One region of the Pelorhabdus sp. sgz311002 genome, then DNA from elsewhere that is predicted to be linked to it. Evidence: riboswitches for the same ligand, from Rfam matches in the RefSeq annotation. Region 1 holds a riboswitch; the other holds the start of a gene.
The links. Region 1 has a riboswitch for glycine ahead of AC0NJP_RS08780 (ABC transporter substrate-binding protein). Riboswitches for the same ligand answer to the same signal wherever they lie in the genome.
Positions count from the first base shown of each region.

Region 2: linked by a shared signal. The riboswitch ahead of gcvT (glycine cleavage system aminomethyltransferase GcvT) and the one ahead of AC0NJP_RS08780 (ABC transporter substrate-binding protein) in region 1 are both predicted to bind glycine.

Region 1 covers NZ_JBWBCL010000004.1:232,030-238,095, reverse strand. Annotated here, with positions in the region: gene AC0NJP_RS08790 (3-hydroxybutyryl-CoA dehydrogenase) at 1-496, opposite strand, end outside; gene AC0NJP_RS08785 (acetyl-CoA C-acetyltransferase) at 509-1,690, opposite strand; gene AC0NJP_RS08780 (ABC transporter substrate-binding protein) at 2,084-3,250, opposite strand; glycine riboswitch at 3,422-3,520, opposite strand; glycine riboswitch at 3,533-3,605, opposite strand; gene AC0NJP_RS08775 (methyl-accepting chemotaxis protein) at 3,696-5,726, opposite strand; gene AC0NJP_RS08770 (HelD family protein) at 6,029-6,066, shown strand, end outside.
Region 2 covers NZ_JBWBCL010000006.1:77,414-83,479, forward strand. Annotated here, with positions in the region: gene gcvPB (aminomethyl-transferring glycine dehydrogenase subunit GcvPB) at 1-864, opposite strand, end outside; gene gcvPA (aminomethyl-transferring glycine dehydrogenase subunit GcvPA) at 861-2,207, opposite strand; gene gcvH (glycine cleavage system protein GcvH) at 2,209-2,598, opposite strand; gene gcvT (glycine cleavage system aminomethyltransferase GcvT) at 2,601-3,701, opposite strand; glycine riboswitch at 3,873-3,960, opposite strand; gene AC0NJP_RS10855 (amidohydrolase) at 4,081-5,724, opposite strand.

The DNA of each region.
Region 1 (6,066 bases):
GATACGTTTCTTCACTAGTGGCCAAACCACGAATGACTTCCACAAGCTTCATAACTGGCGCTGGATTAAAGAAATGCATCCCAATAAAGCGATCTGGTCGTTTCGTCTTAGCTGCTACAGCGGTAATCGGCAACGATGAAGTATTCGTGGCGAAAATGGTATGATCAGGACATAAAGCGTCGAGCTGACCAAAAATGTCCGCTTTAATGGCCATATTTTCAATAGCAGCTTCAATCACAAGATCCACTTTGCAGGCAGCTGCATCCATTTCGGTAACTGGACAAATCCGTTCTAAAATGGCCGCCGCTTCGGCTTCCGTTATTTTGCCTTTCTCAGCTTGCTTCGCCAGATTCTTTTGAATTCCCTGAAACCCTTTTTGAACAAATTCTTCTTTGATATCACGCAAAACTACGGCTAAACCGCTTTGCGCCATAACTTGAGCAATGCCGCTACCCATTTGTCCGGCGCCAATTACTAGCACTTTTTCTATAGCCATATTATCTCCTCCTTATATTCTTTCCACAATTGTCGCGATTCCTTGGCCGCCGCCAATGCAAAGCGTAGCTAGGCCGATCTTTTGATCGCGCTGTTTTAAGGCATGAAGCAATGTAACAAGAATCCGCGCCCCGCTGGCCCCAATCGGATGACCAATTGCAATCGCACCGCCATTGACATTCACTTTTTCTTGATCAAAGCCTAATTCTTTACCAACAGCCAAGAATTGCGCCGCAAAGGCTTCATTTGCTTCAATTAAATCAAGATCCGCTACAGAAAGACCAGCTTTCTGCAAAGCTTTCCGTGTAGCAGGAATCGGACCAATCCCCATAATGGACGGATCCACGCCAGCTGCACCATAGGAACGAATCTTCGCTAACGGCGTAAGCTTTAATTCGGCGCATTTTTCAGCGCTCATAATGACAAGCGCCGCAGCACCGTCATTAATTCCCGACGCATTAGCAGCTGTCACTGAACCATCTTTACGAAAAGCCGCCTTGAGTTTACCTACTGTTTCTTTAGTCGTACCCGCTTTCGGATATTCATCCACAGCAAAAACAGCCTCGCCCCGACGAGTTTTCAAGGTAACTGGTACAATTTCTTCTTTAAAAGCCCCCGCTTCAATGGCAGCAATCGCTCGTTGCTGTGATAATGCTGCGAGCTCATCTTGCATTTCGCGGGTAATACCAAACTTCTCTGCCACATTTTCGGCGGTAATACCCATATGATAATCTTCAAACGCGCACCATAAACCATCATGGATCATACTGTCAATTACTTTACTATGGCCCATACGATAGCCCCACCGCGCCTGATTGCCTAACAGATAGGGTGCATTCGACATGCTTTCCATGCCGCCTGCTACAATAATATCAGCATCGCCCGCAATAATAGCCTGTGCCGCTAGATTCACCGTCTTCAAACCACTGCCGCAAACTTTATTTACAGTAAATGCCGGAACTTCTTTCGGAATCCCCGCCTTAACAGCAGCCTGCCTTGCCGGATTCTGGCCAAGACCAGCCTGCAATACATTGCCCATAATCACTTCATCAACAAGCTCTGGATTCACTTTTGCTCGGCACAAGGCTTCACGAATTACGATTTCCCCTAATTCTACCGCCGACAGTGACGCCAATGAACCATTAAAACTGCCAACAGCCGTACGTACAGCACTCACAATAACTGCTTCTTTCATTAAAATACCCCCTCACAGTTTTCTCTCTTATTCTGGCAAGAGTCCCTTTGGCTCTCACGGTCTTTATATTGCAAGATCCATACCAGCTTTTCCGACAAAAATTAGACTTGGCTTTATTTGCAGAAAAGCCGTTCAAAATATACGTTTTCTTTAAAATAATCTGAAAATTAAAATGATAACTTTGTCTAACATGTCTATTATTTTGTTCGTATCATGTCTTGTTTTTCATCATTTGTGTCTATATACTGCAATTCCCGATAATTCTCCAAAAAGTTCACCGTCTTATTAAGTATATTTTTTCACAAAATATGTAAGAGCAGCAGGAATTCTAAATCATTCCTGCTGCTCCTATTTTTACAAAATTTCTTGTATTATATTCTCTTCCATCGCTAATCAGGGATTGACTGTAGCTTTAAAGACTTGTTTGCCATCTTTCATTTCGATGATTACCGCATTTTTTACGGCATCATGCGTCGCATTCAATGTAATATTTCCCGTAATTGCAGCAAAATCTTTTGTTGCCGCCAAAGCCTCACGGATCTTCGCCGGCTCTAAGCTATTAGCCTGCTGAATGGCGTGAATCAAAACATTGGCTGCATCATAGCCAAGTACCGCCATCGCATCAGGCGATTGGCCATATTCTTGTTTATAGGCAGCCACAAAAGCCTGCGATGTGGGATTTGTGTTATCAACCGCATAATGGTTCGTGAAATAAGTATTGTTAAGCGCTTCTGGCGTAGCAATCTCTACGAGTTTAGGCGAATCCCAACCATCGCCGCCAAGCATGGGCGATGTGATTCCAAGTTCTCTAGCTTGTTTTACAATCTTGCCTACTTCTTCATAATAACCAGGCACATAAATAATATCAGCATGTAACCCTTTGACTTTCGTCAAAATCGTTTTGAAATCCTGATCTTTCTGCAAATACGCTTCTTCAGCAAGCACGGCGCCGCCACCCTTAGTAAAGGCATTCTTGAAGAAAGCGGCCAACCCTTTACTATAGTCACTGCTGTTATCGACAAGAATAACAGCGCTCTTCAGTTTCAAATTATTTAAAACAAAGTTGGCGCCAACGGTCCCCTGGAAAGGATCAATAAAGCAAACTCGAAAAGTATAATCCTTTACCTTACCAGTGCCTTCGTCGACTGTTACTTTGGGATTTGTCGCCCCCACTGCCAACAGCGGTACTTTTACCGACTCAGCTACGCTCGAAGCGGCAATGGCATTAGAACTAGAAAAGATACCGGTAACAGCTGCTACACGATCTTGTGTCGCTAGTTTCGTCATGGCATTAGCCGATTCAGACGGCTCGCTTTTATTATCAGCCACTACGGCTTTAATTTGTTTTCCCAAGACGCCACCTTTCGCGTTCGCTTCTTTAATCGCTAGCTTCGCTCCATTCGTAGTAGAATTTCCCATGGTAGCGTTGCCGCCTGTTAATTCATTCAGTAGACCAATTTGCACTTCATTGGAAGAACTAGCGCCACAGCCCCCTAAAAAGCTGGCTGCCATCAGTACCAAAAGCGCCGCTGTCATACTCCGAAACCATTTTTTCCCCATCTCAAAATCTCTCCTTTTACAGCTATCGCTGCTTTCTTTACTGATCTGCGATGTACCTTACATGCAACGATGCCAAAAAGCTCCCCCAAAAACAAACAGAGTCAAATCAGCTATGATTTGACTCTGGAATCACAAAGAAAATACGAATAAAACAAACTAAATACATTCGCACTTTTTGTCTCTGTCCTTTTGCCTGAGAGCTTTGCCAGCAATTCTGCTGTATTTCACCTTCGGCGTCCGATGCGCTCGGATCTCTCCAGAGTCCCGTCCCTTTACGATATCACCCAATTTTATGAGTACCTGAGAGTTTTACTCCTTCGGCGGGCTGATTCAGCCTCTCTCTCGCAAACCTCATCCGGAAATATGTAGTTTTAGTGTGTACATCGAAAACGTTTATAATTATAAAACAAGATAGCTTAATATGCAAGTGTAATTAAATATAAAATTACACAGAAAATTTTTCTACGGCTGTCTTTAGATCTACAGCAAGATCAGCTAACCGTTTACTTGCCGATGCAATTTCCGCCATAGATGCAGCTTGTTCCTCTGTAGCGGCAGAAACAGTTTCAGCTTCCGCGGCTGTCTTACGACTCACTGTATCGACACCGTGAATTTCCTTAGCTACTGATTTGCTATGATCCGCCATTGTTTGGATCGAATCAGAAATCCCCTTCATCTGCTCTGATAAAGCTACAATGGCTATCATAATATTTTCTAGGGTTTTCCCAGCAGAATTCACGACTTCCCGACCAACGCGCACCCCTTCTGTACCAAGCTGTACCGCAGCAATCGCCTGATCCATATTCGTTTGATTTTCCTGAATCAGTAAAGTAACTTTCTGGGCAGCCTGATTGGATTGCTCAGCTAATTTCCTTACTTCTTCCGCTACGACGGCAAACCCACGGCCTTGCTCGCCGGCACGAGCCGCCTCAATTGCGGCATTCAAGGCCAATAAATTCGTTTGGCCAGCAATTTCCGAAATCATTGCCACGATCGGACGAATTGCATCTGATCCTTTTGCTAATTGTTCAATCGCGGCGGCTACTGCTTGTGACCCCGAATTAATCTGTTCCATTTGCCCTACTGCCTGTCCAACCGCTTTCTGGCCAATTTCAGCCTCTTTCGCCGTATTTTGAGCAATTCCCGCAGCAGCTTGAGCCGTCTCAGCTATTTGAGCTGTGCGATTCGACATGTTATCAATAATTTCAGCGATATGAGTCGCCGAAGCAGCCGTTGCCGCCATACCGCCAGCAATTTCCGTAATAGAATGCGCCACTAAATTCGAAGCCTGCGCCGATTGATCAGCGCTTTCCCTAAGCTGACTGCCTGAACTATTCACTGCCTCCGCTTGCTGTTTCACCCGCTGCACAAGCTGACACAGCGTAAGACGCATATCCGCAAAACTTTGCGCCAGTTGTCCCAGTTCATCGTCTGACTGCACTTTCGACGCAACAGGGCACAGATCCCCTCGGGCCAAAAGCTGGCATTCATCGCGAATCCATTGAATCGGTTTAGCAAAGTGATTACTAATCCAAATGATAAAAAACACGGCAGCTAATAAAGCGGCTATCGAGACAAAGAGCAGTGTTTTGGCCAATCGGTTCGTCGCTGCAAAAACTTCCGCCTCAGGCGCTGATACAATCGTAACCCACTGCTTCCCTCCTGGTAAGGAAATCGGCGCAAAGCCAGCCACATGACTAACCCCATCGAGATTTTTATATTGACCAATGACCGTCTTGCCACCAGCAACCGACGTAAAGTGAGCCGTAAACCGACTATCCACTTCTGGCAGCGTCGTTTTGACAGCATCACTAACTTTGCGATCCATAAAATTCACGTTGCCAACAAGTTCAGGTTGGCGCGAATGACCGATGAGCATGCCGTTATTGTCGGCAATCGCTACAAAACCAGTTTCCTTGAAACGACTGTCTTTAATTAAATCAGTAACCTTATCAAGCGATACATTGCCAGTAATAATCCCGGTCAAGTTTCCTTGCTCCAAAACAGGAACGGCAATGATAACCCCCATGCGCCCTGTCCCTCTTGTCAATATGGGGTCAGAAATATAAATCTTTTTCGTACTAACAACCGCTTTTACGTAGTCACGATCTGCTACATTTGTAGTTGTTCCATTATAACGAACCCCTTCACCCGACGGTAAAAGGTAGTTAATATTATCAAAATTACCGATACGGTCATGAGTTTCTTGTAGCAACTTGACAATCAGCCCCATATCATTATGATTTTTCACAGTCCAGTTACTAGCCAAATTTTCAAGATCAATAACCCGTTCGTTAATAGCATCCCGCACTTGATGTGAGTAATCAGAACTCATGGCCAGTGCTGTTTCTCTGGCGCTCTGCTCTAAGGCTTGATTGGAAAAATAATAGCCGATGCCTGATAAAATACTAAAGGCAAATAATAAAAATGGTAATAATAACAACATGAGTTTCGTACGAACTGTTGTGATTTTCATCGCCATTCTCCTTTCAATTTGTCAAATCATTTCTCCACAAAGCTGATCCGTTTCTCTCCTATCTTCATTGAATGCTCCTAGCATCATTATCGAATAAAACTAAATCCAAGTAAAGCAATTTTTGTCGATTCGTGGATTATTTTCATTGAATAAGACGATCACAATTCACTGATAAGCCTGACTTGTATTCACCGACGCCTAGACTTATAATAAAGACACCTTATTTTAAAAATTACGCCTCTGATCATCTGAGCAGAGGCTTCTTTTATCGCGCATTTTATTACTTTTTCCCAGGAGGCCTTATGATTGAAAACCATCCTGATTTTCCCATTGAGGAGAA
Region 2 (6,066 bases), on a different contig from region 1:
GCCTACAGGACCGGAACCAGGACCACCGCCGCCGTGCGGTGTGGAAAAAGTTTTATGCAGATTAAAATGGACTACATCAAAACCCATATCACCAGGACGGGCAATTCCCATAATGGCGTTCATATTTGCTCCGTCATAATACAAGAGTCCCCCAGCAGCATGAACAATCGCGGCAATTTCCTCAATCTGGCGTTCAAACAGACCTAATGTACTAGGATTTGTCAACATCAAAGCTGCTGTATCAGGCCCAACTGCTTCGCGCAAAGCTGCCAGATTGACCGAGCCGTCGGGATTTGATTTAATTTCAATAATAGTTAGGCCGCAGACGGCAGCAGTAGCGGGATTCGTCCCATGGGCCGAATCAGGTACAATCACTTTTGTGCGCACTTCACCGCGCGACCGATGATAGGCGCGAATCAGTTTTAGCCCAGTCAGTTCGCCGTGAGCCCCAGCCACAGGCTGCATGGTAACGGCTTCCATGCCAGCAATCGCCGCTAGATATCGCTCTGTTTCATACAAAAGCGCTAAAGCGCCTTGCACGGAAGCACTGTCCTCAAGTGGGTGGATCGCAGCAAAGCCGTCATAACGGCAGACATCTTCGTTAATTTTCGGATTGTATTTCATCGTACAAGATCCCAGCGGATAAAAACCAGAATCAACACCAAAATTCCGATTGGAAAGTCCCGTGTAATGTCGAATCAAATCAGGCTGACTCACTTCCGGCAATGCCGCCGGTTCCTGCCGCAGCAAATCTGGGGGAATAAAAGCAGTCACTGCTTGGCTTGGTACATCCAGTTTTGGTAAATCTACGGCACAGCGACCACGCTTCGTCATTTCAAAAATGAGTTTTTGGCTCTCTTTCACAATAACGCCCCCATTTCCTGAACAAGAGAATCAATTTCTGCCTTCGTTCGCTTTTCGGTTACGGCAAGCAATAGACACCCCGTAAGTTCTGGATAATATTTTCCCAGATCGAGACCGCCTAGAATCTTTTTCTCTCGCAGTTTTTGATTTAACAGAGCTGGCGGTGTTTTTACCTTGATCACAAATTCCGCAAAGAAGGGTTGCGAAAAAACTGGTTCACAGCCATCTAACTTTAGCAGTTCCGTGTAGGCATAGTGAGATTTTTGCAAACACAAATCGGCTGTCTGCTGCAATCCTGCTCTGCCGAGAGCGCTTAAATAAACAGCCGCCCCTAGAGCGCAAAGCGCCTCATTCGAGCAAATATTCGACGTAGCCTTTTCTCTTCTAATATGCTGTTCTCTCGCCTGCAGCGTCAACACAAAACCGCGATTTCCCCGGGTATCTGTCGTCTGTCCGACAATGCGACCAGGCATTTTGCGCATTAACTTCTCCGTTGTGGCAAAAAAACCAAGATAGGGTCCGCCAAAGGAAAGCGGCAATCCCAATCCCTGTCCTTCGCCGACAACAATATCAGCACCTAGATGACCTGGCGCTTCCAGTATTCCGAGCGCAATCGGGTCTGCTGCTACAATCAAATAGGCGCCGTATCTATGAGCTAAATCCCCTAATGTTTTTATATCTTCAATCGACCCCAGAAAGTTAGGATATTGAACAATGAGCGCCGCCGTGTCCTGATCGAAAAGTTCTTCTAGCTTGACTAAGTCAGTCACTCCGTCAGCATAAGGCGCTGCTACTGTCACCAGTTCCTTATCACGGCCATACGTAGCGAAAACTTCCCGATAATGAGGGTGAACCGTCTGCGCTAAGAGAATTTTAGTTCTTCCCTTAGCAGAGGCCGCCATCATGGCCGCTTCCGCTAACGCCGTGCCGCCGTCATACATAGATGCATTGGCCACAGCCATGCCCGTAAGCTCGCAGATCATGGATTGATACTCCCAGAGAGCCTGCAAATACCCTTGCGAAATTTCTGGCTGGTACTGCGTATAAGCCGTATAAAATTCCGATCGCCCCAGTACATGAGCTACCACGCTGGGAATATAGCGATCATAGGCGCCTGCGCCTAAAAAGCAAGTAAAATCCTGTAGATTATCATTTTTTTGCGCAAGCTGCCGTAAATGACTGGCAAGCTCGTGCTCCGACAAGGGCGCTGGCAGGGGCAAATCACCTTGCAACCTAACACGCTCTGGCACATCTTCAAACAAATCAGCGATCTTAGAAGCGCCAATCGCCTGAAGCATCGCCTGACGGTCTTCTTCCGTATGAGGCAAATAGCTCCAGGCCATATTAGTGGCCCCCTTCGGCCGCAAGTTCTTCGTAGGCTGTACTGTCTAACAGAGCGTCAAGTTCAGCCAAGTTGGAAATTTCTACAGCAACAATCCAGCCTTCACCGTAAGGATCTTGATTGATCAATTCTGGCGCATCTTCTAGCCCCATATTGACCTTTACGATTTTCCCGCTAACTGGCGCATAAATATCCGAAACAGCCTTTACTGATTCAATGACAGAGAAACTGTCACCAGCTGTTAGTTCGCGACCTTCTTCTGGCAGCTCGACAAACACAACATCACCTAACTGTGCTTGTGCGAAATCGGTTACACCAATATAAGCCATATCGCCTTCAACCCGAACCCACTCATGATCTTTCGAATACTTTAATTCTGCTAGAATGTTCATCATTATTTCTCCTCCCGTTTATAAAATGGTTTTGAAATCACTTGGGCAGCAATTTTTTTACCACGAATCTCCACAAAAAGCTCCTGACCGATTTGGGCATACTCACTGTTGATTAAAGCCAGTCCGAGATTTTTATCTAGGGACGGTCCATAAGAGCCTGTTGTAATCTGGCCAATTCTTTCTTCGCCGCAAAAGACGGGATATTCCGCTCTAGCCACACCGCGGCCGACCATTTCAATCCCCACCAGTTTGCGCTGCGGCCCCGTTTGTTTTTGCTTTGCCAACACTTCTTTCCCATTAAAATTTTCTTTATCAACTTTTACAAAAAAGCCAATTCCCGCCTCGATCGGCGTAATTTCTGCGGTCAATTCATGACCATATAAAGGAAAGCAGACTTCAAAGCGCAGTGTATCGCGACAACCAAGACCTGCTGGCAAAAGCCCCATAGGCTTACCAACTTCCATGATCGCTTCCCATAGATCGGCAGCATCCTCAGGTGCGCAGTATAATTCAAATCCATCTTCGCCGGTATAACCAGTGCGAGACAATAGTACCTTCTTGCCTGCAACAATCACTTCCGGCCAAAACCAGTAATAGGTGAGATCCGCTAAGGGAGCATCCGTCAGGTTGGCAAGAATCTTTTTAGCCACAGGCCCTTGCAGCGCCAGTTGGGCTGTCTGATCTGACAGGTTTTCTAGCGTAACAGCAAAACCAGCCTTATTTTCTTCCATCCAGGCCCAATCCTTGTCAATATTCGCCGCGTTCACTACCGCCAGATACTGCTCAGCCGAATATTTATAAATAAGCAAATCATCAACAGTGCCGCCGTCGTTATAACACATGGGTGAATAAAGAATCTGGTTCTCTTGTAATCTCGCTACGTCATTTGTCACTACTTTTTGCAAAAAATCTAGAGCATCTTTCCCTGTGACCAGAAATTCTCCCATATGGGACACATCAAACAGTCCCGCCTTCGTCCGCACTGCCAGATGCTCTTCTTTAATCCCGCTGTACTGAACTGGCAGCGACCAGCCGCCAAATTCCACGATTCGACCACCATAACGCAAATGGGTTTCGTAGAGAGGGGTTCGTTTTGCCGTCACTTACATCACTCCTATCATTTTAATGAAGAAAATACCATTGATTTTAGAGCACACAAAAAGGACAGAGAACAACAGTGTAGTTTCACTCTTGTTCTCTGTCCTTTTACCTGAGAGATTTACTCCTGACGGAGTCCCCATCGGTGACACATCGTTGTGTGCTCTCCAGAGTCTGGTCCGGCTGCAGTTTGTTTACCTGAGAGTTTGAACAAAGCTTTGCTCCTTCGGTGCGCCTCGAAGGCGTCTCTCCCGCAGTCATCATTCCTAGTTATAAAGTTTTAAAATAGTAAAGCTGTAAAACCGTCTTTTTTTAAGTATATGAGAGGAAATATTTTCTGTCAATTCACTTCGTTAAAAGATTTCTTATCAAATTGAGAATATTCTAGCCTTCCAGCCGTTCATAAACTACCTCGCCATCAATCATGGTAAGGTCCACTTGAATATCCATCAACTGTTCCTCGGGATAAGCTAGAATGTCTTCGGAGAGAACAACAAGATCAGCCAGTTTTCCCACTTCAATACTTCCCTTGATGTTTTCTTCAAAGCTCGCATAGGCGCCGTTAATCGTGTACAGCCGCAACGCTTCTGCCACAGTAATCTTTTGGTTAGCGCCAATCACTTCCCCGGTTCGTCGATCCCGGCGATTGACCGAGCCGTCAATGCCGCGCATCACACTCTCTTCGCAAGTTGGCGCATCACTACCGATTACCGGTCGCAGCCCCGCGTCAATATAGCTTCTCGCCGCAAACATATAATCGGCTCTATCGCCATAGTAACGGCGATAGTCACTACCGTTAATCGTCATAAATGCCGGATTTGAGACAGGAATAATTGCAAGGGAAGCCATACGAGCAATCAGCGCTTCATCAGTTAAAGCGCAATGCTCAATACGGTGGCGACAATCCTCACGGGGATACTTCGCCGCTGCCTGCTCATAGCCTGTAAGCATCATTTCTACTGCCAAATCGCCTACAGCATGGGCTGTCATTTGACAATTCGCCGTATGTACCGTCGCAATCATAGCGTTAACCTCATCCTGGGTCCAGGTCAAAATTCCTGGCAGCTTCTCATTATGACTGTAAGGCTGGCGGGTCGCACAGGACGGGCCGCTAGTACCGCCGTCAATCATAATTTTCAACGTACCTAGTTTAAATCTTTCGTCGCCAATCCCGCTTTGCAGTCCCAGCGCCAAAAAATCATCGCAGAGTTTTTTAGAAAAAGGCTTACCAAAAACACTGTGCAGCATCGCATAGACCCTAGGCTTGAACTCCCCATTATAGCAAGCTTGCTGCATCAACTGAAATGATTGTGCGCCAAATTCACCGGGATCATGAATCGATGTAATGCCTGTTTTCAAGAGTAAATCATTGGATTTTTTTAGAGCCGCCCGCATTTCTGCATCACTATAGACAACCTTAGACCAAAGATAAAAATTTGTCGTTTCTTTCGTCATGCCTGTAAGGCGACCATTTTCAACAACAACTTCATTTTTCGCAAACTTAGCCGCATCGGCCGGGCTATGAATTCCGCCAGCTGCTAGTGCCAACGTATTATACACGCCCATATGACCGCAGACTCGCATACACTGCACGGGATTTTCTGGCGCCGCCGCATCAAGATCCTCAATAGTCACATGACGCTGCTCTTGCAATTTATTTTGATCATAGCCCCACAGCTTGATCCATTCACCAGGGCGCCGCTTCGTTGCCTCCTGCACAATAATGGCCTGAATCGCCGCAATCGATTTCGCTTTTTCATAGGTTATATCAATAATCGCTCCATCAAAAAAGCCATATAAAATCGGATGAAAATGACAGTCAATAAACCCCGGCGTCACCACTCGCCCCTTAAGATCGATAACAGTTGTCTTTGTTCCTATATACTCCTTTGCTCCCAAGCGACTGCCGACGTAAATAATCCGATTTCCCCGTACAGCAACAGCCTCGCAAATTTCATTTTGATTATTTATCGTAATTATTTTTCCGCCTAAAAAAACAGTGTCTGCAAAAAATTGATTCAAAGCCATAGAATCAACTCCTCTTTTCAGTCTATGTTTTTTCCGCTGTAAAATGCTTCTCTACTAATCATAATTCCTGAGTCATTCCAGCAAATCCTGCGACATCATTCTACCTTTTAAACAGATGAGTCTAAAAAACAAAAACGCAAGACAGCAATATATCCTGTCTTGCGCCATCGCAATCATTTTTCAGTTTTAAATCATTACCATACATGTAACTTTGTCTTACTATATCAATCTTTGCATTAAAAATCTATAGTTATAATGAACAAAGATTTTGCTCCTTTTTAGCTAAAAGCAACAAAAAAGTAAAAAGATCTTATGGTAAAACACAAAGCTTTCCACAAGATT